3 regions of the Clostridium oceanicum genome follow, and region 1 is predicted to be linked to each of the others. Evidence: riboswitches for the same ligand, from Rfam matches in the RefSeq annotation. Region 1 holds a riboswitch; each other region holds the start of a gene.

Region 1 (8,017 bases):
AATATATAGAAAACATATAATAAAAATGAATGTATATATAAGTAGAAAAGAGGTATGAGTTAAATGGTTCAATCACTTAATACAAAGGTAGATTTAGTAATTGATGCAACAGCTTTTACTGGTATTTCAAACTATGGAAAGATTATGATAGGAGATAAAGGTTTTGAGTTCTATAATTCCCGTGATTCAGGTAAATATATTCAAATTCCTTGGGAAGAAGTTGATTATGTTATTACATCTGTAATGTTAAAAGGAAAGTGGATTCCTAGATATGCAATTCGAACTAAGAAAAATGGTACTTATACTTTTGCTTCTAAAGAACCTAAAAAAGTACTTCGTGTTGTTCGAAACTATGTTGATGAAAATCGAATAGTTCGTTCATTAAGTTTTTTTGATGTGCTGAAAAGGTCAGTAAAATCCATATTAAAGAAAAATAGTTAACTAGAAAAATTTAGATTGTTTGAGGTGCCAATAAGTTTTAATAAAGTTATAATAAAAGTTTTCTAGTGAATAGTTAAATTGCAATATTTAAGGTTCAAATTAAAAAATAAAAAATATATAGAAAATCAATTTTAAAAATATCAAGAAAGTGAAAAGCTAGTCTTTGATATAGGTAACTTTTTTAAGGACAACTAATCAAATAGTGGATGTAGGTCTTCATGTGTTGGTTTTGCAGAAGCATCATGCTGGAGATTGAAAAACCATTAGTTTAACTAGTGGTTTTTTTTATTTTAAATAAATTATAAATTTTTCATAAATTTCTTGATTCTAAAACATTTACATTTAATATTTTTTATATAATAAAGGGTGTTACATGTAGTTTTAAAAAATATTTTAGATATATATGTTGTTTTAATAGTAGATTTAATAATAAATATATTGAATTTTTCATCATCAAATAAAAATAAAACTAAATGTTAATATTTTTATAAAATTTAGTTTTATTTTTGTAAATAACTAATAAAAATAGAAATATTTTTATTAGTTGACACAACTATCTATAAAACTTATAATTTATTAGGAAATCTGAAATAGTAAGGAAGAGAATGTTAATATGATGAATATTATTAAAACTGCGATTATAACTATAATGATATCAATTATATCTGGATTATTACTGGATTATTGGAGAAATTTAGGGCCTAGAATATTATGTGATATAGGAAAGCCTAAAGTTAAAGAAAAAGATAATAAAAAAGTATACTCATATATTATTCATGTTTCTAATCAATCAAAAAAAATAATACATGATCTAACTTTAAATATACATAGTTTAGAAAATAATTTAAAATTTGAAAATGCTAAAATAACAAAAGGTTTAAAATTTGAATCTTTAATAAAAAATAATACTTTAGATATATGTATACCTTTTTTAAGTAAAGGGGATAAATTTTCAGTTACAGTATATGTGGAAGATTGTAATAAGCCTATTATTACAATGAGATCACCTGAAAATTTTAAGCAAATACATTCTATAGATGGAAAAAATAATTTTTTATCTTCATTCTTATTGTTTAATAAATCTAAGGATAAAAACAATATAATTTCAAGGGAAGATAGAAAAAAAAATAATACAGCTTCTGACTCAAATAATGATTTAACAATGATTATGGATAAAGTATCAGAATCTGATAAGTTAGTAAATAATAAAAATAGAAAAATAATCCCTAGAAAAAATAAACTTAATAAAAATAAAAAAATAATAATAGCAATTACATCTATTCTTCTAGTTGTGATTATGGGAGCTTTAATAAAATTTTATTTTAATGGAGCTTCAAATGATAAACAAGCACCAAGTACAAAAACTAGTGTTCCTAAAAAGTCTAATGATTCAAAAAAAGAATCTGATAAAGAAAATAAAAATATAGATTCAAATGGAAAGTTAGATAAAGGAAATGAAAATAAAGATTCAACATCATCAACAGAAAAACCAAATAAAAATTCAAATTCGAAATCATCAACAAGAACAAAAAATGAAAATACAAATACAAATTTTAAAGATAGTGGAACAAATAAAAATGTAGATCCAAAACAATCACAGGATAAAACAAATGAAAATATAGATTCTAAAGAGCAAAATGATAGCACAGATGAAAATACAGATTTAAAAACATCTACAGAGGAAACAAATGGTAAGGAAGACTCAGGATCATTAACAAATAAAAAAACTGAAAATGAAGGTAATTAAATTTAAGAGTTTACAAGTTTTATAAAAGATACAATTTTAATTTTATAGGTAGATAATAGTGAAAATATAATTAGTATATTTTACTAGGCTATATATGAAAAATAAAAAATAATATTTTAAATGACTGATGTACCGGATTCATTAGTCGTTTTTTTTTGTAAAAATTTATAGATTGAATAAACTTAGTTTAAATTTTTAAGATATTTTAAATTTGAACTATTATAGAAATAAAAGAAGAAAAATATAAAATATTGTCATATAATGAATAATATAGTATAATAAATTGAAAAAATTATAACTAAATTTTGAATGGATATATTAATATGAAAAATATAAAGATTAATCAATATATTAAATTTGGAATTATTATGGTTTCATTATATGGTTTTTATAACATTATTGGAATTGGATGTCCTATTAAATTTTTAACAGGTATTTCATGTGCTGGTTGTGGAATGACTAGAGCATGGGGATGCCTATTTCATTTAGATATTAAAGGAGCATTTTATTATCATCCATTATTTTTTTTACCTGTAATTTATTTTTTCTTATTTTTAGTGAAGGATAGAATATCTGATAAAAAATTTAAGGTGTTAATAATTGTTGGAATAGTAGCATTTATAACAATATATATATTTAGACTTTTTAATCCGGATGGTATTGTTATTAATATAAATATTAAAAATGGACTTATTTATAAATTTTATAGTTTTTTACAAAAAGGAGATTTCAATGATTAATACAAATAGAGGACTTGGAAAATACATATTATTTACTATTTTAACATTAGGTATATATGGGTATTGGTTTATTTACAAATTAGCTCAAGATGTTAATATAATGTGTGATGGCGATGGAAAGAAAACAGGAGGACTTTTAAAATTTATTTTATTATCTATAATTACATGTGGAATATATGCATGGTTTTGGTATTATAATATTGGTAATAGGTTAGCAGAAAATGCATCACGATATAAGTTACATTTTTCTGAAAATGGAACATCAGTACTTATGTGGTTTATATTTGGAGCTTTTTTATGTGGAATAGGACCTTTTGTTGCTATGAATATTTTAATTAAGAATACAAATGCATTAGCATTAAAATATAATGAAAAACAAACTAGTACTGGTTATTCTTCTGGAATTAATTAAAAATTAAATATTTTTTTAAATGACTAATGTACCGGATTCATTAGTCATTTTTTTATTTCTATAAAATTAATAGCTTATATATAGATATTAATAAAATTATAAATTTAAGGTTTTAACTTAATTTATTTGTTTTTAACTAATTTAAACATATTAAAAATGATGTATAGTAAAATTGACATATATATCATTAAATGATATAGTTTATTTAATGATATATCATTAAATGATACATTGTATAGAAAGGAGAATAACATGGCAAGGAAAGATTCTATTGGTGTAGGCGAATTAACGGATTCTGCTTTTTATATACTGGCAAGTGTTATAGAGGAAAACCATGGATATTTAATTATGAAAACAGTTGAAGAATTAACTAATGGTGAGGTTACAATTGGACCTGCATCACTTTATACAACTATTAAAAAACTCTTAAAAGCAGGGCTTATAGAGTTAAAATCTGAAAAACACCAAAATAAAAAGACATATAAAATTACAAATTTAGGAAAAGAGATGCTCTTGAAAGAGATTGATAGAAAGAAGCAAATGGTAAAATTCGCTGAGAATTTTTTAAGATAGATTAAAGGGAGATGAAAATGCCAAATGAAAAATAAATATTTTATGATAGGTGGGTTTGCTTTTAGTGAAGAAAGTGATATGAAAAAATTAAAAAATTATGCTAAAAAAGGTTGGATATTAGAAAGTATAGTTGGAGGGTTTTTCTATAAATTAAAAAAAGATAAGCCTAAAGATATAGAATATAGCTTAGATTATCAAAATGAAGCAAGTGATGAATATTTTAATATATTTTTAGAGGCAGGTTGGAAACATGTTCTTTCTATGGGTAATGAAATACACATTTTTTCAGCAGAAGAAGGTACAAAGCCTATTTATAGTGATCGTGAATCAGAGATTGATAAATATACTAGGATAAAAAAACAAATGGGTAAAGGGTCTATTTATTCTTTAGTTTCATCTGTTATTTTAGGTATTTTGTTAGTTATTTCTTTGAAAATTTTTAGGCCTATATTTCTTGTTATATTAGCATTGCTTTTGGTAAGTATTGTTGTATTTATCTTTAGTTTTATGCCCTTTTGTGCATATAGTTTTAGATTAAATCAGTTATGGAAAAATGAAAATAATAATAGTAAAGTAACTCCAGGTAAAGCTGTATGGAAATTATATTTTGTTGTAGGAATTATTTTTATATTTTTTGGTATAATACGTTTAGTTGAGAAAAAAGATTTTGGTCTTGTTTTTATTATTATAGGAGCATTTAATGCTTATGTAGGTTTAAGTAGCTCTAAAGAATAAAAAAAATTTTAAATATACCCCCTATATAGAATAAAGTTAATAATTAGTATTTTCCATTCTGTATAGGGGGAAGGTTGTTATTTTATAGATTCCTTTATAATTTTAAAAAATTGATATATAATGTTATAGATTGATAATATAAAATTTATTAAAACAATTTCAAAAGTTATAACAAGTGTTTATACTTAGGTATTGAAAATAAATAATAAATTTAAAATATATTGATTAGTTATTTATTTTTATCTACCTTAATAGGGAATGAAGTTAAATTCTTCAACTGCCCCAGTAACCGTGAAACTGACGAAATCTTAATATGCCACTGATAAATTTGGGAAGGCTAGATAGTAGGATGAAGTTAAGTCGGGAGACCTGCTTGTTATAGAAACTAGTATTTTCTGAGGGTGAAATATTAGATAGTTTATTATACATAATAGTAAGGGAGTTTTTTTATTAATCTATCCTTTAATAACTATGTATTTTAGCCCATACTCTTAAAAGAGTATGTTTTTTTATTGTATAGGAAATCATAAATTTATTAGTAAATTTAAAAATTTTTAACAATGATAATTTTGCATTTATAACCCTTAATAAATAAAAAGGAGTATACATATGAAATTAAAAAACAAATTATTATCTATAGTATTTATGATTTTTATAGTTATAGGTGCTTTAACAGGATGTAGTCAAAAAACTCAAGTTATGAAGGACAGGGAAGGAAACGAATTTAAGCTTCCTAAAAAGGTAGATACTATAATATCTACGGCACCTTCTAATACAGAAGTTTTAGTAGAACTTGGGTTAGGAGACAAACTAGTTGCTATAGATAAGTATTCAAAAGATGTTAAAGGTGTAAATAAAGAAGCTAAAAAAATAGATTTTAGAACGCCAGACGTAGAAACAATAGTTTCATTAAAACCAGATATAGTAATAGCTTCAGGCCATAATAGAGATGGAAATGAGGATCCTTTTTCTGAAGTTAAAGAAGCTGGTATAGAAGTTGTATATATACCAAGTAGCTCTAGTATAGAAGGTATATATGATGACATTAAGTTTATATCTAAGGTTACAGATACTGAAAAAAAAGGTAACGAGATAGTAAGTGACATGAAAAAAGAAATAAAATCTATGAAAGAAATAGGAGATAAGATAAAGGGTAAAAAAAGTGTTTATTTTGAAATAGGATCAACTCCATCATTATTTACTTTTGGAAAAGATACATTTTTAAATGAGATGATAGAAGTTATTGGAGGAGAAAATATATTTAAAAACCAAAAGTCTTGGTTAACTGTAAATAGTGAATCAGTAATAAAAGCTAATCCAGATGTAATATTTACAAGTGAACCTAAAAAAGATGCCCTTAAATCTATAAAAACCCGCACAGGATGGCAAAATATTAAAGCAGTAAAAAACAATAATGTTTATTATATAGATAAAAACTATTCATCTAGACCATCTAATAATATAATAAAAGCTTTAAAAGAAATGTCGAAGGATATTTATAAAGATAAACATGAATAAGAAAAAAGTTTTAATAATATTATCAATTTTTTTAGTGATTTTGGTTTTATGTGTTGGAATTTCCATAGGAAGTTCCAATATTAATTTATTAGATACAATATCTATATTATTTAATAAAATATTTCATACACCTATAACTAAAGATATTGATAAAAACAATATATCAATAATATGGAGTATAAGATTACCTAGAGTTTTATTAGCTTTTATTGTAGGTTCATCTTTATCTGTAAGTGGTGCTGTAGTTCAATCAATACTTAAAAATCCATTGGCATCACCATATACTCTAGGAGTGTCTTCTGGAGCTTCCCTTGGTGTAGGATTAGTTTTAATATCAGGTATTTATGTGCCTTTTATAGGCAAACTTGCTATGCCTTTCGTAGGTTTTTTATGTGGAGTTACAACGGTATTTTTTATTATTAGGTTTTCTTCTAAGGTAGATAAGGGAATGTCAAATAAAACTATAATTTTAGCAGGAATGGTTTTTTCTCTGTTTTTTAATGCTATATTAACAACGATAACTGCTTTAAACAGCGAAGATATAAAAAGTATTGTGCTTTGGCAAATGGGCTCTTTTGCTATGAAAGGATGGTCTTATGTTAAAGTCGGTATACCATTTTTCATTATAGGAATAATGGGTGTTATGTTTTATTTAAAAGAGATGGATATATTATCTTTTGGAGAAGATCAAGCTAAATCAGTTGGAGTAGATACATATAAAGTTAAAAAGAATTTACTGATTTTTTCTTCTGTTTTAACAGGAAGTGCTGTAGCTTTAAGTGGAGTAATAGGATTTATAGATTTAATAATTCCTCATATTATAAGAAAAATATTTGGAGCAAAACATAGTTATGTTATTCCCATGAGTGTAATATGGGGAGGATGTTTTATGGTTATTACAGATTTAATAGCAAGAACTATAGTAGTACCTTCAGAACTTCCAGTAGGGGCAATAACAGCATTAATTGGAGCACCGTTTTTTGCATACATATATTTTAAAAAATCTAAGTAGGTGATTTAATGTTAGAACTTAGAAATATTAATTGTGGATATGATAATATAGACGTTATAAAAAATATATCATTTAAAGTTAAAAGAGGAAATATGATTTCTATAGTTGGTCCTAATGGATGCGGTAAAAGTACACTTTTAAAAGCTATAGCTAAACTTATGAAATATAAGGGAGATATACTTTTAGACTCTAATAATATAAATAAATTAAGTAGGAAAGATATATCTAAAAAAATTGCACTTATGACTCAAACTAACGATGTTTATTTTTCTTATACCGTTTATGAAACAATATCTTTAGGAAGATATGCTTATTTAAAAGGTCCACTGTCCTCATTAAGAAAAGAAGATAAAGATATTATAAATAAAGCTATAGAGACTGTTGAATTAACTGACTTAAAAGATAAAGCTATAAATGAGCTATCAGGAGGACAACTTCAAAGAGTTTTTTTAGCAAGAGCTTTTACACAAGATCCGGAAGTTATTTTACTTGATGAACCAACAAATCATTTAGATTTAAAACATCAAATAGACATTTTAAATAATTTATGTGATTGGGCTAAAAATAATAATAAAATTGTAATATGTGTATTACATGACCTTAATTTAGCCAATATATTTAGTAATAAAGTTATAATGCTAAAGAGAGGACAAATTATAGGAGACGGCAGTCCTAAAAGTGTATTTATGGAAGACAAATTAAAGCATGTATATGATATAAATATAAGAAAATTTATGATAGAAGCATTGGAAAAATGGAAATAACAAATAAAAACTTTGTTCTTGACATAAAATAAATAAAAGTATTATATAAACTATAACTTTGTAAAAATATATTAA
Region 2 (8,017 bases), on a different contig from region 1:
TCCTCTTATTATTATTCTTGATAAAACATCTGCCCATACTAAAAATATTGAACCTATTAATGCAGATATTATTATAATTCTTTTATGATCTGTACCAAATATCATTCTTGAAATATGGGGAACTATAAGGCCAACGAATCCTATAACCCCTGATGAATATACTATAAATCCAATAATTATAGAGGTAAGTAATAAATATATTTGTCTATATTTATGTAAATCTGTTCCTAATGTTATAGAAACTTCGTCTCCAAGAAGCATTAAATTTAATGTTCTATACTGAGTTATAAAAAACACTGTTATAATTATTATTAGAGGAATAATTACTTTTAAGTTTCCCCATTTTGCACCAGCAAAACTCCCCATAAGCCAATATGCTATGCTTTGTATTCCTTCCTTATCACCGGCAAAATATATAATAAAACTTGAAAATGCTGAACATACAGTACTTAATGCCATCCCTGCTAATAAAAGTTTCGTTGTATTTGCCCTTCCTTTTATATTTGCAAGTATCATTACCAAAATAGATACTATAAAAGCTCCTATAAAAGCAGATACACCTACATAATTACTTCCAAAAAAAGTTCCTACCCCAAGCATAATAGAAAGTGTAGCTCCAAGTGATGCTCCTGATGAAACCCCAAGTATATAAGGATCTGCAAGAGGATTTTTTACAATTGCCTGCATAACTACTCCGCAAACAGAAAGCCCTATTCCTACAACAACTGCTAAAATAATTCTTGGAAGCCTTATAATCCATACAATATCATGAATAGGTCCCTTTGATAAATTTTCTGAACTACCAATACCAAAGATTTTAAATATTATAATTTCATAAACGTCCTTTATAGATATATGAAAGGACCCAATAGTTACTGTTAAAAGTACTGAAAATATAAGTATAATTAAAAGTAAAATAGAAACAACTATATAAGTAGGGTTTGCTTTTAGCAAACCCTTTTTAATATTATTTTTACTCATTTACTTAGCATCCTTTAAATCTTTATACAAACCTTTTGTTATTGTTTTTATTCCATCTAAAGTTCTTATTCCACTTGAATAAACTTCACTTAACATTATAGGGTTAACTCTTTTTGATTTTATAGCTGAAACACTTGAAAGTCCTTTATTTTGCAAAAACTTATTTACTGCTGTATTTTTATCAATTTCGTCTCCATAATAAACAGTAAATATTACGTCTGGATTAAGTTTTACTAAATCTTCATTACCTATACTTCCATTTTTATTTGCAACTAAATCTGCTCCAACTTGTTTTGCTACATCTCCACCTATGCTATCTTCACCATATACTCTATATACTCCATCTTTTTCTACTTCTAAAATTACTGTTTTAACCTTTTCTTTTCCTTTTACAAAATCCTTTGCTTTTTTTATTTCTTTTTTCATGTTATCAACTATTTTATTAGCTTTATCCTCTACATTAAATATTTTACCCATATTTAAAATATCATCATATTCATTTTGTAATGTATTAGGCTTTTTAACTCCACTATTTTGTGATATATATGTGTTTATACCTTTTTCATGCCAAAAGTCTACATCTCCAAGTCTTTTTTCTTTAAATAATGAGTACCACCCTAATATAAAATCTGGCTGCATTCCTACAACCTCTTCTTTTGTAGGTCTTTTTTTATAATATTTTAGTTTTTTAAAAGCTTCTTTATATTCTGGTTTAACGTCATGATCTAAAGCTGCTGCTGCAACAATCTTATCCTCCAAGCCTAATCCTAAAAGTGTCTCTACTGAATTTTGATATACTGCTAAAACTTTTTCTGGTGCTTTATCAAATGTTACCTTAATTGGTTTTTTAGCATAATTATAAGTTGTAATTGTTACTGGATAATGAGAATTTTTATCACTCTTCTCTACATTTGTATCATTTTTGCTTTCTTTTTTTGTAGTTTTATTACTACAAGCAGTTACTCCTAAAATTCCTAATACCATAAAAGCTATTAAAAGTATGCTGGTTACCTTCTTTTTCATTTTAAATTCTCCTTTATGTATAATTATTTTAATTTTAACTATTTTAAGTTAATGTGTTCCCTCAATCACTTCTATGTTATAATCTTCAAATATCTTTCTTATTTCCTTAGTTCTTTTCTTTTCACATTTAACGATGCAAACACCTAAATGCAATCTTTCAACTCCTGCTTGTCCTAACTTTTTTGCTATATTAATTAAATTTTCATATGAATTACTTGAACAAGCTTCACAAGTAAAAAATGACACAAGCTCTAAATCTTCATTTTTATAAATACTAAAGCTTTTTTCTACATTATTTAAAGCTTTAAAGCATCCCATAGTTGTACATATTCCATTTATTTTTTCACATACACCAATTGCTATTTTCATATTTCACCTCTTATAATTAAGTTTATTTAATTCAAAAATTGTGAATTTTCGAAATACAGCACTTATAAAACTCTTATTAGGTAATCCCCCTACTTTTTAACCTAATAATTTCACTAATTTTTTTAATTTGATTAATAATAAGAGCCCTTTAATATAAAATTAAAGGGCTCAATAATCGCTTATATATTTTTTATTTTTCACGACCTTGACACCCCCTATCACTCGTAGAGTTTTTAGTGTATTAAAATAGGCAGGTATTCTGGCTCAAGTATCAGCATTTCTACAGCCTTCCCAGTTTCCTAGTGGCAAATATTGTAGAAACTTCTCTATTACAGCGGCGGGACCGCATGGGATTCTAACCCACTTCCCTTTTAATCAGCAGTTATTAAATATCTACTAAACCTATTTCTTAAGTATTTAATTTTTAAACTTACCACAATATACTATACTATAATTATTGAAATTTAAGCAAGTTATTTATTTACAATTTTAAAATATAATCAATATAAATTTAAGTTCTTTCTTTAATCATTTAATAAGATTCCTTTTATAAATCTATATTTAATAAGTTAAAAAACTGCTTATTAATTAATAAGCAGTTTTAAATTATTTTCATTTAATTTTTACAAATATATTTTACATTAAAATCTACAATATCATCTATAATACACTTATTCTAAGTTATTTTATATTTTAATATACTTTACATTAAATCTATTTTTTATTATTATAAACTTTATACTTGTCCATTATTTGAACCACTGAAAGCTGCAGAATATTGATTTTGTGTTGAATATGAAATTGAATTTAATACTCTTTCTCTCTCTTTTAGATTGCCTATTTGAGATACTACAGCATCTTTATAATCATTGAATCCTACTGAACTTTCTATCAAACTTTCTATAGTATTAGAATCTACTACTTTATCTCCAATTCTAATATTTAAACTTTTACTATCATCAAAGTCTTGGATTTTTACTACATCATAATCATGAATTAAAGCTAAGTAATTTTGCTCTTCATTTTCCATAAACACTAAATCATTTATACTAGAAACTCCACTAGTACTATCAAAAATTAGTTTATCCTGAGATTCATAATCTTTAATAGTATCTTTACCAAAATCATTTGAAAAGACAAAATTATCGGCTCCATTTCCACCAGATAAATAGTCGTCTCCTGTACCCCCATTTATAACATCTCTACCATCATTACCATTTAATGTATCTTTACCTTCATCACCATTTAATTCAGTGTCAAAATTCCCAGCAAGTAGAATATCATTTCCTGATCCACCACTTAATATATTAAGCCCTCTTCTATCGCTACCTTGAATAATATCTGAACCTGAATCCCCATAAAGCACATTATAATCTCCACGACCTTTTATATAATCATTTCCATTTCCTCCATGAAGCTCGTTCTTTATTGATCCACCATATCTTCTAAGACTAGTTCTATTAACATTTATAGTATATACTTCATTATCATAATCATGCCAACCATCATAGTCATCTGAAACAAAACTACTCATTCCTGCTATCCTAAAATCTCCCCCTAGAAGCATGTCGTTACCATTATTACCATAAGCCGTTAATGACCCTAATGTACTTTCATCTTCAACTTTTGAAAGTCCTATTACATCATTATTTTCTGTACCTGAAATTTTATTTGTACTCTTTAGTGATCCTTGAAAATAAAGTGATGCTCCTTCTACAGTTGAAAAATCTATATAATTTTCCTTAGCACCGGCTCCTATTATTCTAATTTCTTTAGGTTTTTGGTCTTCATTTAAAACAATATCAGAATCATCTTTCATAGAAATTCTATTATTTTCTTTAGTAAGTCTTATTTCTTCAAAACTCGAAAAACTTAAGTCATAATCTTTCCCATCGCCATTTTTTCTTAGATAACTTAAATTATTATCTTTTACAGAGTACTTAAAATCAAATGTTTGATCATCATTTTCTTTCAAACCAGAAAGATCTAATATATCTGTACCTTCTCCACCATCTGCTCTTACCTTAACTACACTAAGTGCTCCATTATATGCTCTTACAACATCGGAAAATATTGCATCATCATCTCCTGCACTTAGATTAATATTTGGATATACTACATCGGACATAGTTGAAATAACTCTATTATTTATTTCTGGAAACATAGTTTCATATTGTTTTTCCGGATTTGTTAATTCTACCCCACTTAAGTCATCAACTAAATCAAGCCATACTACTGGATTTTGCCACTGGGGATCTACCCTTTCACTATAAATAGGTTCTCTGCCTAAGCCACAAGCTCCCGGTATACAACCACCAGATGTATATCCTGATATATACCTTTCAGTATGTTGTCTTTTAAATTCATTTATAAATGCTTGTAATTGACTTTTATTATAAGATATACGAGTTGCTGTATCTATTACTCTAGGGTTTTTTACTTCTTTACCACTTTCATCTGTTATTACTTTTCTTCCTATACCATAGCCTAAAGAAACAGTATCTAATACTTTTCGTCCTCCTATATTTTTCATTCTAGCTCCTGCGGGAAGTATAGTTAATCCACTAGCTTCTTTTAGTTCAAATACATCACTACCTCTATAATAGGAAAATTCTTCATCTTTCTGTCCTTTAATCATTAAATTTGTATCTATGTTTCTTATATCATACCCACTTCTGTAATCTGCCTCATCACCAAATATTTCTTTAACTTGAGCTGGAGTAAGATATGCTGTTAAAAATTGTGTATGATCTGTATGAGCATTTTGTTTTAAAAAGTTAGCTACATTTTTTAGATTATTCTGAAATTCCGAATCAGAAATAATGTACTGTTTCATCATATTATCAAATGAACCAAATTTATCTCTAAGTTCCTCTGCTGCATCATCTCTTATTGCTTCATTATATATTCCATGAGTTAAATTTATAAGAGGAGTACAATCTAATGAAGCTATTTTATGAAGAGCATCATAAATTATTCTATCTACTTCATTATCTGCAGAATCTTTAAGCTTTTGATACTCTATTGCTGTTTCAACGGATTCAACTGAAGGCAGTAGTGGATTTAAAGCTAAAAAGAAATTTCCTACTGCTCTTCCAACTTCTGCTGGACTTGAATCCGACTTTAAATCTGCAAGTCCACCAGCTGCTGAAACTACTCCTCCTAAGGCACTTATAGCCATTCCAACTACTTCTCCTATAGGTCCTCCTGCTAATCCTACAACATCTCCTGCTGTAGCAATTACTGATCCTACCAAATCCATTATTTCGCTAGGTTTAGCTTCTCCATCTGCTACGTTAGCTATTGCAGAGCCTACCCAGGCTAAATCAGCAGCTATTGCTAATCCTCCTAATATTTTTGCTCCTTTTCCACCATGGGGAGCATCTGGAGTTAATGATTGGCTTGGCAATTTAGGTGGATCTACATTTCCAACGCCTGAACCTAAAGGTCTATATGTGCCTTGAATTCCTGATGTAGCTACTACATCTGAAACACTTCCGTGACCAAAATTTATTCCATTTGGAACATCTGGCACTTTAGGTGGAACAACACCATCAGGATTTAAAGGTCTATATGTACCCCCTGCCATAGGATCTGTAGCTACTATATCTGAAACATCTTTTGATACAAATCTTGTTGATTGAAGAGAATGAGTATCTGTGTCAAAATTATAAGTATATCTATACTTTTGCTCTAACATATTAGAGGTTGTATATTTTTCTCTTAAAGTTTCTAAAAATGATTTTCCATTAGTTAATGATTCTGTCTTAGCTTCTACAAAACTATTTATAAAATTAGCTGTACTAAACATGCTTACAGATACTTGAGATATAAATGAAAATACTTCTGTTGTAGAAGCTCCATCTTCAAAATCCTTTACTGCTTTATAAATTATATTTCCCATTGCTAGCATAGAAACTGGATCTTTCACCCATCTAGAAAGTAGTCCACTTACCTTTATATGAGATTGTCCTGTGGCTTGCGTATGTAGCTGGGTAGCACCTGTTATACCACCATAAATTAATCCTGCAAGTCCAACTCTTTCTCTTCCTGTTAAGTTTTTTATAGCTAACTTATCCTCTTCAGTTAATTCAAATTCCCCAAATAATTTGTCTGCTATCTCATTTGCAAATCTTTCTTGCTCTTCTGTTGCCGTATTAGTTTCAGAAGTTATATACTGCTGAAGACTATCAACTCTTTCTTCTTCTTTATGATACTCATTTTTAATCGTTTCCAAAAATTGCATTAAAATATTTTTATCTGAGTTTTGGTTTGAATCAATACTGCTACCATTGTTGCCACTGTTTAAAAAAGATAACATTTTTATTCTTTCTTCTTGTTGTATTCTTGGAGCTGACTCTATTTGTTGTATATTTAATCCTTCTAAATCCTCAGTATGTTCTGTTGTTGTAAGTAATTTCTGTAGCTGTTCTTGCCTTTTTTGTTCTACTAATCTTTTATGTTCTTCTTCTTTTCTTTGCACTTCTAATCGAGCTTCCTCTTCCTGTCTTCTTCTTTGTTCTGCTTCATAAATTTCTCTTGCTTCTTGGTACCCCTCATAATCGTACATAATGTTTTGTCCCCCCTAATTACAATTAGTATAAATTTAATAAATATAAGTATTATAAGGTATAAACCATCACCTCCTTACCTATTCCTATCTTAATCTAAAAGAATTTTTAACATCTTTGATTCCCGGTATAAAGAAATCTATTATTCTTCTCTCTCCTGTATCTATATCACAAGTTACTGTCATTCCTGGAGAAAACTTCAGTGCTTTACCATTTATATTTATATCTTTTTTACTTAGTTTTATAGATGCTTTATACATAGATTGATTATTTATTTCTACTGCATCGGGAGTTATCTTTGTTATTGTTCCTTCTATAGTTCCATATCTTTGAAAATCAAAAGTATCAAATTTCAATTGAACTTTTTGGTCTTTTGATACAAATCCTATGTCTTTATTTAAAATCATAGCTTCTACTATTAATTCTTTATTTTTAGGAACTATATGCATTATAGGTGCACCTGCTTGCAGCACTCCTCCTACAGTATTTACTGCAGATTTTTGAATTTTACCATCTACTGGGGATTTTATAATTAACTCTTTCATCTGCTTGTTTACCTTTTCTATAGCTTTTTTATGTTCTTCTATAGCATTAAGTACATTAACTGATTCTTTTTCTAATTCCTGTTTATGATTTAATTTATATTTTTCTTTATTATTTTCTTTAATTTTTAGATTGTCTTGTTTATCCTTTATACTCTCCTTTATATTTTCTATTCTATCTTCCGAATTTTTTATTTCACTTTTCTTTCTCTCTATTTCTGATTTTTTATCCTCACCTTTATTAGCATCTTCATTAGCATTAGACTTTTGATTATTTTCTAAATTTTGAAGTTCAATTCTTAATTTAGATAGTTTTCCTTCTTCTTCACTTAATTTCTTTTGAGTTTTAGAAATATCTTCTTTAGAATCATTTATGCCCATATCTGTATTTTCTAAATCAATTGAATATATACTTTCTATAGTTTTGCTATAACCTAACTTTTCAAGTATTAAAGCTTTAGATTCTTTAAACTTTTTTACATCTATATCTGGCTTTTTTCCTTCCTTATAAGCTTGTAAAATATCTTTACT
Region 3 (8,017 bases), on a different contig from region 1:
CAAATATGTTATTCATTATTTTATTGCCTCCTATGCAAAATAAATATTTATTATTTATTTTTGTTTATATATTTTATTTTATCCAAAGCATAGAAGGCATATTAAATTGTCATTACATTAGTAGACATAGGTTTAGATTCACTCCTTACTGTAATTTCATTTGATAGTAAATAAATTAAAATACTTAAAATATATTATAGTTTTTATATTTAAATAAAGCAAATAGTATATATTTAAAATTATTCATAATTTTAGTCTTGACTCTCCATTAAACGGAGGGTTTATTATATAATTGTAAATTAAATATGCGCGCATAGAGGTGGTTCAATGTTTAGAATAGGAGAATTTTCTAAACTTAATAAAATATCAATAAAAACATTAAGACATTATGATGAGATAGGATTATTTAAACCTGCCAAGGTAGATTATTTTACAGGTTATAGATACTATTCTTCAACTCAAATTAAAAAATTAAATAAAATAGTAGCATTAAAAAGTATGGGATTTTCATTAAAAGATATTAAAAAGATTGTAAATGATAAATTAAGTATTGAAATAATTACTCAAATGCTTGTTAAAAAGCAAGAAGAAATTAAAAGTAATATAAAAAAAGAAAATGACAAGTTTAGTAAGGTTAAATTCTTATTAGAAAGAATTAAAAGAGAGGATGATAAATATATGTTAAATTATGATGTTGTTATAAAAAAAGGAGAAAGTTTAAAAGTTGCATCAATAAGACGTACTATACTAAATTATAGTGCACAACATGATTTATGGGTAGAATTAATGGGATATTTAAATGAAAGTGAAATTAAAAAAGGCAAAATTTCTATGGCTATTAATTATGATAAAGACTATAAAGAGAAAGATGTAGATGTTGAAATTTGCCAAAGTATAATAGGAGATTTAAAAGAAAGTGAAAATATTAAAACTAGAAATATAAAATCAATAGATAAAATGGCATGCACTATACACAAAGGTAAGTATGAGGATTTATGCTATGCATATGAAGCTCTTCAGAAATGGATTGAAGCTAATAATTATAAAATTTCTGGAAATCATAGAGAGATATATATTAAAGGAGAGCGTTTTACAAAAAATCCAGAAGAGTATATAACAGAGGTACAAATTCCAGTTGAAAAAAATAATTAATTTAGAATGTATAAAAATTCAGATTAATTAAATTTTCAAAATATTAAGGATAAACCAATAAACTTATCCACAATGTGGATAAGTTTATTGGTTTGCTGTTTATAACAAACCATTTTTGTATTTTGTTCTTTGGGATAGATTTAAATTATAATATAAATATAGAAATAATACCAGTAAAAAAATTGAAATTTATAATTATTTTTTAGATACTAAAAATGTGGTAATAAGATTATAATTACTTTAATTTTTTATATAAAGTTTTTATGGTATAGAAATAAATCTAAATAAATGTTGTAAAGAATTTTCTGAAACATAATAGTTTCAATTTAGATTGAAGCTATGATTGTTAGTAGATTTTAATGAAAATATAGACTATAAAAAGTTAAAGGGCTCATAGTTACTATTCCTTAGTTATTTATATAAATATAATTATGTGTTATAAATAATTTGTTATAATTATAAATAAGTTAAAAAATAGTTTTTACTAATATATTTATAATTAATTATAGAATGAAGGATTTAGTTAATGGATTTAAAAGGAGAATTTGAAATGAGTGATAATAATTTTGGAAAAGTAGTTTTAATAACTGGTGGAGTTAGAAGTGGTAAAAGTGAATTTGCAGAAGAACTTTTAAATGATAAAGAAGATGTTTTATATATAGCAACAGCTAAAACATTAGATAAAGAAATGGAAGATAGAGTGTATATCCATAAAAAAAGAAGAAAAAATTCATGGAAAACTTATGAAGGATATAAAGACTTAAATTATAAATTAAAAGAGTATGATGAAAAATATATACTTTTAGATTGTGTCACTAATATGATAACTAATTTAATGTTTGATGAAAAAATAGATTATGATAAAGCTAAATTTGAAGAGTTAGAAGATATACTTAAAAATATAAAAAATGAATTTTATAATCTTATAAAAAAGGTAAGAGACTCAGGGAAAACAATAGTATTTGTTACTAATGAAGTAGGGTATGGAGTAGTTCCAGAATACAAACTTGGAAGAATCTTTAGAGATTTTTCTGGTAATATAAATAAATACATAGCATCATTAAGTGATGAAGTATTTTTAGTATCTTGTGGTATACCTTTAAAATTAAAATAAAAAATTATGTGAGGAGGATAAAAATTGGAAAATAAAAATGAGAAAGTAACTTTATGGACTTGTCAAAGAAATATTGTTCTTAATACTATTAAAGAAAAAGGAATATATCATGTTAAGAAAGAGTTTATTGAAAAAAAATATAGAGAAGTAGCAAAGATTTTTTTAGAACCCTATGGATGGTTTATAAATAAAGCAGAAAAGATATTACCTAAACCTAAAGGAGCTGAATATCCTATTTGGTTATCAGAGGATCCTAAGTATGTAGGATGTTATGAGGATTCTGTTATATTAAAAATTGAGGTGGATTCAGATAAAGTTATATTATTTGATAGAGAAAAATGGAATCGTATACTTAATCTTTCTTATGTACCTAAGGATAATAAGGATTTAGAAGAATATAAAAATAAATTAAAAGAGCAAGGTATATATGATGAAACAGAAGTATATATGAAAAATTTTTATCCATTTTTGAAAAGCAAAGTTAAAAAAAGCTGGGATAGATTATTTGATGATAAGATAGTTTTATCTCAATCTAGACAAGCAGCATTATGGGAAATACAAAAAGATTGGGTAGTAGAAGTTATTAATCCTAGATAGATAATAATTAAATAAATATTAATTTAGCAATTATTTTAAAGGGCTTAATATTAGAATTATGAAATCAATAAAATATTTGTAAAATTTTTAGAAAATTTCAACAATAACTATTATAGGAGGCATAATTATGATATATTGCCAAAATGTTAAAAATAATAAAATTAAGCTATGGACAAGACAACATAAAAATGTATTAAAAGAGATAGAAGAAAAAGGAGAATATATAGTAAAGAAAGATTATATTAAAGAAAAGAATGATACTATAGCTGATTATTATATTAAGTTATATGATTGGTATAGTTCAAAAGCAGATAAAATAGTTTCTAGACCAGAAGGGGTATCCTATCCTATATGGCTTTCAACTTCAAAAGAATTAAGTCTTCAACCTGTAGAAGGTACAGTTATTTTAGAGTTAGAAGTAGATATTAGAAATGTAGTATTAACTAATTTTGAAAAGTGGGGATATGTAGTAAACTATTGGTATGTACCTATAAATAAAGAAGACGAGATAAAACATAAAGAAGAATTAAAAAAATATAATATATATGATGAATCAGCTTTAATAATGAGTTCAAAAGGAAATTTTTATCCTTTGTTAAAAAATAAAATTATAAATAGTTGGGAAAGAATTTTTGAGGTGAATGATAAAAATCCAGGTATGACTCAAGCAACCATTTGGCAGATAAAAAAAGAATGGATTGTGGACATTTTATATAAGTAAAGGTTTTATTAATATTTTTGAAATATGTATATATAATGAGGTTTTATATAGGAAATAGGGGGTATTTGCAATTTTATTACTGTAAATAGCCTTTTTTTTGTTGGACATATTTTTTAGTAAGTATATAATGTATGAATGATAAAGATTCTTAATTAGAATAATAAATTGTAGTCACATATTTGACAGGAGTGGTAGTTTTGAATAATAAATCAAAAGCAGTATTTCTTATGCTATTATCAGCACTAGGATTTGCTTTTATGGCAGCAATGGTAAAGTTAGCAGGAGATATACCTTTAGCTGAAAAAGTTTTTTTTAGAAACTTAGTAAGTTTTATAGTGGTTTTTGTAGCAAGTAGAAATAGTGGAGAGAGTCTTATATGTAAGAAAGAAAATTTTAAATATGTATTAGCAAGATCATTACTAGGATTAACAGGTGTTTTCTTATATTTTTATTCTATAAATAATTTATATTTAGCAGATTCTTCTATGATTAACAAGCTTTCACCTATTTTTATAATTATATTTGCAGCTATATTTCTTAAAGAAAAACTTAATGCTGTTAAAATAATTTCTATGGTAGTTGCTTTTATTGGAGTTTTATTAGTAATAAAACCTCAGTGGGATTTGAGTATATTACCAGCGGCATCAGGCCTTTTGTCAGCAGCTTTTGCTGGAGGAGCTTACACAATGGTAAGATATTTGAAAGATAAAGAAAAACCTGCAACTATAGTTTTTTATTTTTCTCTTATATCAGTAGTTGGAACATTTCCTTTAGTTCTTTTAAATTTTAGTAAACCAACATTAAATCAGTTAATATATCTTATACTTATTGGTATATTTGCAGCTATAGCACAAATAGCGTTAACATATTCATATAAATATGCACCTGCTTCAGAAGTTGCTGTATATAATTATACTAATATAATTTTTTCTGCTATTTTAGGATTTATAATATGGCAAGAAACACCAGACGCCTTAAGTATTGTTGGTGGAATAATTATAATTTTAGTAGCATTAGTAGTATATTTATATAATAAAAAAAATGATAATTAGTAAATATAATTTAAAAACTTATAAAACAAATAGTATTATTTGTTTTATAAGTTTTGTTTTTGTACAAAAATTACTAATTATAAGTAAGTTTAAAAGAAATATTTAAATTCTTTTATATGGATATTTTAGAAAATCAATTAAAGTTATTTATCTCTATTTATTGATACAAGTTTATAATCTTTAGATAAAATGCCTTTATATAGTTTACTTAATATGTCTCCACCTTTAATAGAAAATAATATACCATTAGCACCATAGCCTAAGCAATACCATATATTTTTATTTTCAGGGTCAGGACCTATGTATGGAAGGTTATCTTTTGTTGTACCGAAAGCTCCATTGTATTTAAAGTCTATAGAATAGTTGAATTGAGGAAATAATTTATTAAACTTTTCTACTAAGGCATCATATTTTTTTTCAGCCATTTTATTTTCTAAAAGTTCAGGAATAAAACGAGTATCTTCACCGCCTATTATAATTCTATTATCTACTGTTGTTCTAAGATATGTATAAGGATCCTCACCATCTCTAATTAAACAATGATTATGCCATCCAGTTATTTCTTTTAAAGGTGAAGTTACTATATTATAAGTAGTATATATATCACAATACTTTTTATTTGTAAAAGTGTTTATGTCATATCCTGTTGCAACGATGACTTTTTCGCAGGTTATAGTGTTATCATTTTTAGTTTTTAAAATCACACTATTATTTGAATGGACAAAATCTACAATTTCAGTATCTTCATATATTTTACAGCCCATCTTTTGAATTTTTTCTATAAGTGCTCTTGTGAATTTTACTGGATCTATTTCAGAACCTCCTGATTTAGAATAAACTCCTGCCTTTATATCAAAAGAAAAATCATAGTTTGTAGAATTTTCATCTATAAAATCAACATCAAATCCATTTTCTATTCTTTTTTCATAATCATATTTTAGCTTATCAATTTTTTTAGGATCAGTTGTATATAAAAGACAATCTTTAATTTTATAATCGCATTCTATGTTAAGTTCATTTATGATATCTTTTAACATATGAAGAGCATCATCACCAAATTTATATCCTTCCATTATTTTGTTTAAACTATAATCTTTTTCAAGATCTATAATAAAATCATCTAGTTCATATTGAAGAAGGGAAGTAGTGATTGAAGTAGAACCTTGAGATATTTTATTTTTTTCAACTAAAATTGTTTCTATATTTTCTTTTGCAAAGAAATATGCACAAAGAGCACCGGTAATTCCACCGCCAACTATAACTATTTTTGAACTTATATTATTATTTAATTTTTCATAATTTGTATCAATATCATTTCTATCTAAAAAATATGAATTTCCTCTTACTAATTTCATATATATCCTCCTAAGGTAATTTTATAATAATAGTTTTATAATAATATTATTCCAAGAATCACATGATATATGTAATGTTAAAAATAATTCTTAATAAGTCATAGAAAATAATCAAATAGAGGATTTTAGTTTTTATAAAATTATGATTTTATAAAAGTTAATAGGATTTTGAATTTATTTAAATGAGGTGTTTATTTAGATAAGCCTATATAATTAAATTGACATAAAAGAGTATTTAATATAACATTAGTAGTTGTAAAACTTAATAAATTTTAGGTGCCTTTTTAACTGAAGGGTAAAAGGGAATGCAGTTTAAATCTGCAGCAGCCCCCGCTACTGTATTTAAGGACAAGCTCTTATTTAAAACCACTATAAACGGGAAGGTTAAGAGTAAGGAAGAATTATAAGTCAGGAAACCTGCCTAATTTGTATAATTGTAAAGCTTTCGGAGGGAAAGAATTTTATAACAATTTTAGTCCATTTTTATGGTGCTTTTTTGTGATGAAAGATAAGCAATATACTTTTGTATATTGCTTTTTAAATTGCTTATTTAAGGGAGAAATAATGGTTAAAGAAAAAAATTTTAAATTAGTAATCAGTTTATGTATAGTTATTCTTGTTTTGGTATTCTTAGTATCTTTAGCACTTGGAAAAGCTAATATTTTAAGTTTAAAACAAGATATAGGTAAGATTATATTAATTAATGTTAGACTTCCAAGAGTTATATTAGCTATGGTAGTTGGAATGGGGCTTTCAATTAGTGGAGTAGTTCTTCAAAGTCTTTTAAATAATCCATTAGCAGATTCTTATACTCTTGGAATTTCTTCTGGAGCAGCTCTTGGAGCTTGCATTGCAATATACATAAATATAGCAACATCTAAAGATATACCTATTCAGTTTATGGCAGTAATCTTTTCAATGCTTGTTTTCATAACTGTTTTAAAGATAGCTAAAGCAAAAGGAATTATAACTACTTCAAGTTTAGTTCTTGCAGGAATAATTGTTAGTTCTACCTGTCAAGCTGGAGTTAGTTTTATAAAAAGTATTTCTGATGAAGATTCAGTTTCAATAATTTATTGGCTAATGGGTAATTTAAGTTCTAAAAGCTTGAAACAAGCTTTTATTTTAACTGTTTTTGTGATGATTGGATTTTTCTTTTGCGTAAAATATTCTAGTGAACTTAATATTATGACTTTAGGAAGAAAAGAAGCTATTCTTTTAGGTGTTGACTATGATAGGGTATATAAAATATTCCTTGTGGTATGTTCTATAATTACTGCCCTTTGTGTTTCACTTTGTGGAATTATAGGATTTGTAGGATTGGTAGTTCCACATATAGCAAGACTTCTTTTAGGAGCTGACAATAAAAAAGTTATTCCAGCTAGTGCTCTTATGGGAGCAATATTACTTTTAGTTGCAGATACTGTAACAAGAAGTATGCTTAAAAATGAATTGCCAGTAGGGGTACTTACAACCCTTATAGGAGGACCATTTTTTTGTTACATATTTATTAATAGAAAAAATACAATGGAAAATTAGTAGGAGTTTTTTTATGGGGATACTTGAAATAAGAAATTTAAAGGCTTTTGTAGGTAAAAAAGAAATACTTAAAAATATAAATATTTCTTTTGAAAGAGGAAAGTTTTATGGAATAATAGGGCCTAATGGTACCGGTAAAAGCACTTTGTTTTCAGCTATAACTGGTATTATAAAAGATATAAAGGGAGATATATTCATAAAAGGAGATAATATTAAATACTATAGTATTGATGATTTATCAAGAGAAATATCTCTTATGTCACAAGAGTTTCAGATTAAATTTCCTTATACTATAGAAGAAATAGTAGCTATGGGTAGGTTCCCGTTTTGTGGTAGAAATTTAAAATCTAAAGATATAGATATAATTAATAGATCTTTAGAAGATACAGAACTTATAAAAATAAAAAAGAAAAAAATAACAGAGCTTAGCGGGGGAGAAACTCAAAGAGTATTTTTTGCTAAAACTATATGTAAAAATACAGATATA

What was found. A riboswitch is a leader RNA that binds a small molecule or an ion and turns the genes downstream of it on or off. The one in region 1 is predicted to bind cobalamin.
Region 2: it holds a riboswitch for cobalamin, as region 1 does, so the genes downstream of both, ABDZ71_RS00020 (CGGC domain-containing protein) here and ABDZ71_RS15005 (ABC transporter substrate-binding protein) in region 1, are expected to answer to the same signal.
Region 3: it holds a riboswitch for cobalamin, as region 1 does, so the genes downstream of both, ABDZ71_RS08855 (FecCD family ABC transporter permease) here and ABDZ71_RS15005 (ABC transporter substrate-binding protein) in region 1, are expected to answer to the same signal.

What each region holds. Positions count from the first base shown of each region.
Region 1 covers NZ_BAAACG010000013.1:219,242-227,258, forward strand. Annotated here, with positions in the region: gene ABDZ71_RS14975 (DUF956 family protein) at 64-441, shown strand; gene ABDZ71_RS14980 (hypothetical protein) at 1,055-2,188, shown strand; gene ABDZ71_RS14985 (DUF2752 domain-containing protein) at 2,512-2,928, shown strand; gene ABDZ71_RS14990 (DUF4234 domain-containing protein) at 2,921-3,340, shown strand; gene ABDZ71_RS14995 (PadR family transcriptional regulator) at 3,593-3,913, shown strand; gene ABDZ71_RS15000 (DUF2812 domain-containing protein) at 3,938-4,648, shown strand; cobalamin riboswitch at 4,858-5,039, shown strand; gene ABDZ71_RS15005 (ABC transporter substrate-binding protein) at 5,258-6,166, shown strand; gene ABDZ71_RS15010 (FecCD family ABC transporter permease) at 6,159-7,178, shown strand; gene ABDZ71_RS15015 (ABC transporter ATP-binding protein) at 7,187-7,942, shown strand.
Region 2 covers NZ_BAAACG010000001.1:1,166-9,182, reverse strand. Annotated here, with positions in the region: gene ABDZ71_RS00030 (FecCD family ABC transporter permease) at 1-981, opposite strand, end outside; gene ABDZ71_RS00025 (ABC transporter substrate-binding protein) at 982-2,004, opposite strand; gene ABDZ71_RS00020 (CGGC domain-containing protein) at 2,053-2,373, opposite strand; cobalamin riboswitch at 2,606-2,794, opposite strand; gene ABDZ71_RS00015 (hypothetical protein) at 3,110-6,943, opposite strand; gene ABDZ71_RS00010 (HlyD family type I secretion periplasmic adaptor subunit) at 7,031-8,017, opposite strand, start outside.
Region 3 covers NZ_BAAACG010000008.1:590,945-598,961, reverse strand. Annotated here, with positions in the region: gene ABDZ71_RS08890 (CatB-related O-acetyltransferase) at 1-16, opposite strand, end outside; gene ABDZ71_RS08885 (MerR family transcriptional regulator) at 328-1,152, shown strand; gene cobU (bifunctional adenosylcobinamide kinase/adenosylcobinamide-phosphate guanylyltransferase) at 1,703-2,266, shown strand; gene ABDZ71_RS08875 (DUF3841 domain-containing protein) at 2,291-2,863, shown strand; gene ABDZ71_RS08870 (DUF3841 domain-containing protein) at 2,991-3,584, shown strand; gene ABDZ71_RS08865 (DMT family transporter) at 3,782-4,636, shown strand; gene ABDZ71_RS08860 (NAD(P)/FAD-dependent oxidoreductase) at 4,780-5,991, opposite strand; cobalamin riboswitch at 6,249-6,430, shown strand; gene ABDZ71_RS08855 (FecCD family ABC transporter permease) at 6,556-7,530, shown strand; gene ABDZ71_RS08850 (ABC transporter ATP-binding protein) at 7,544-8,017, shown strand, end outside.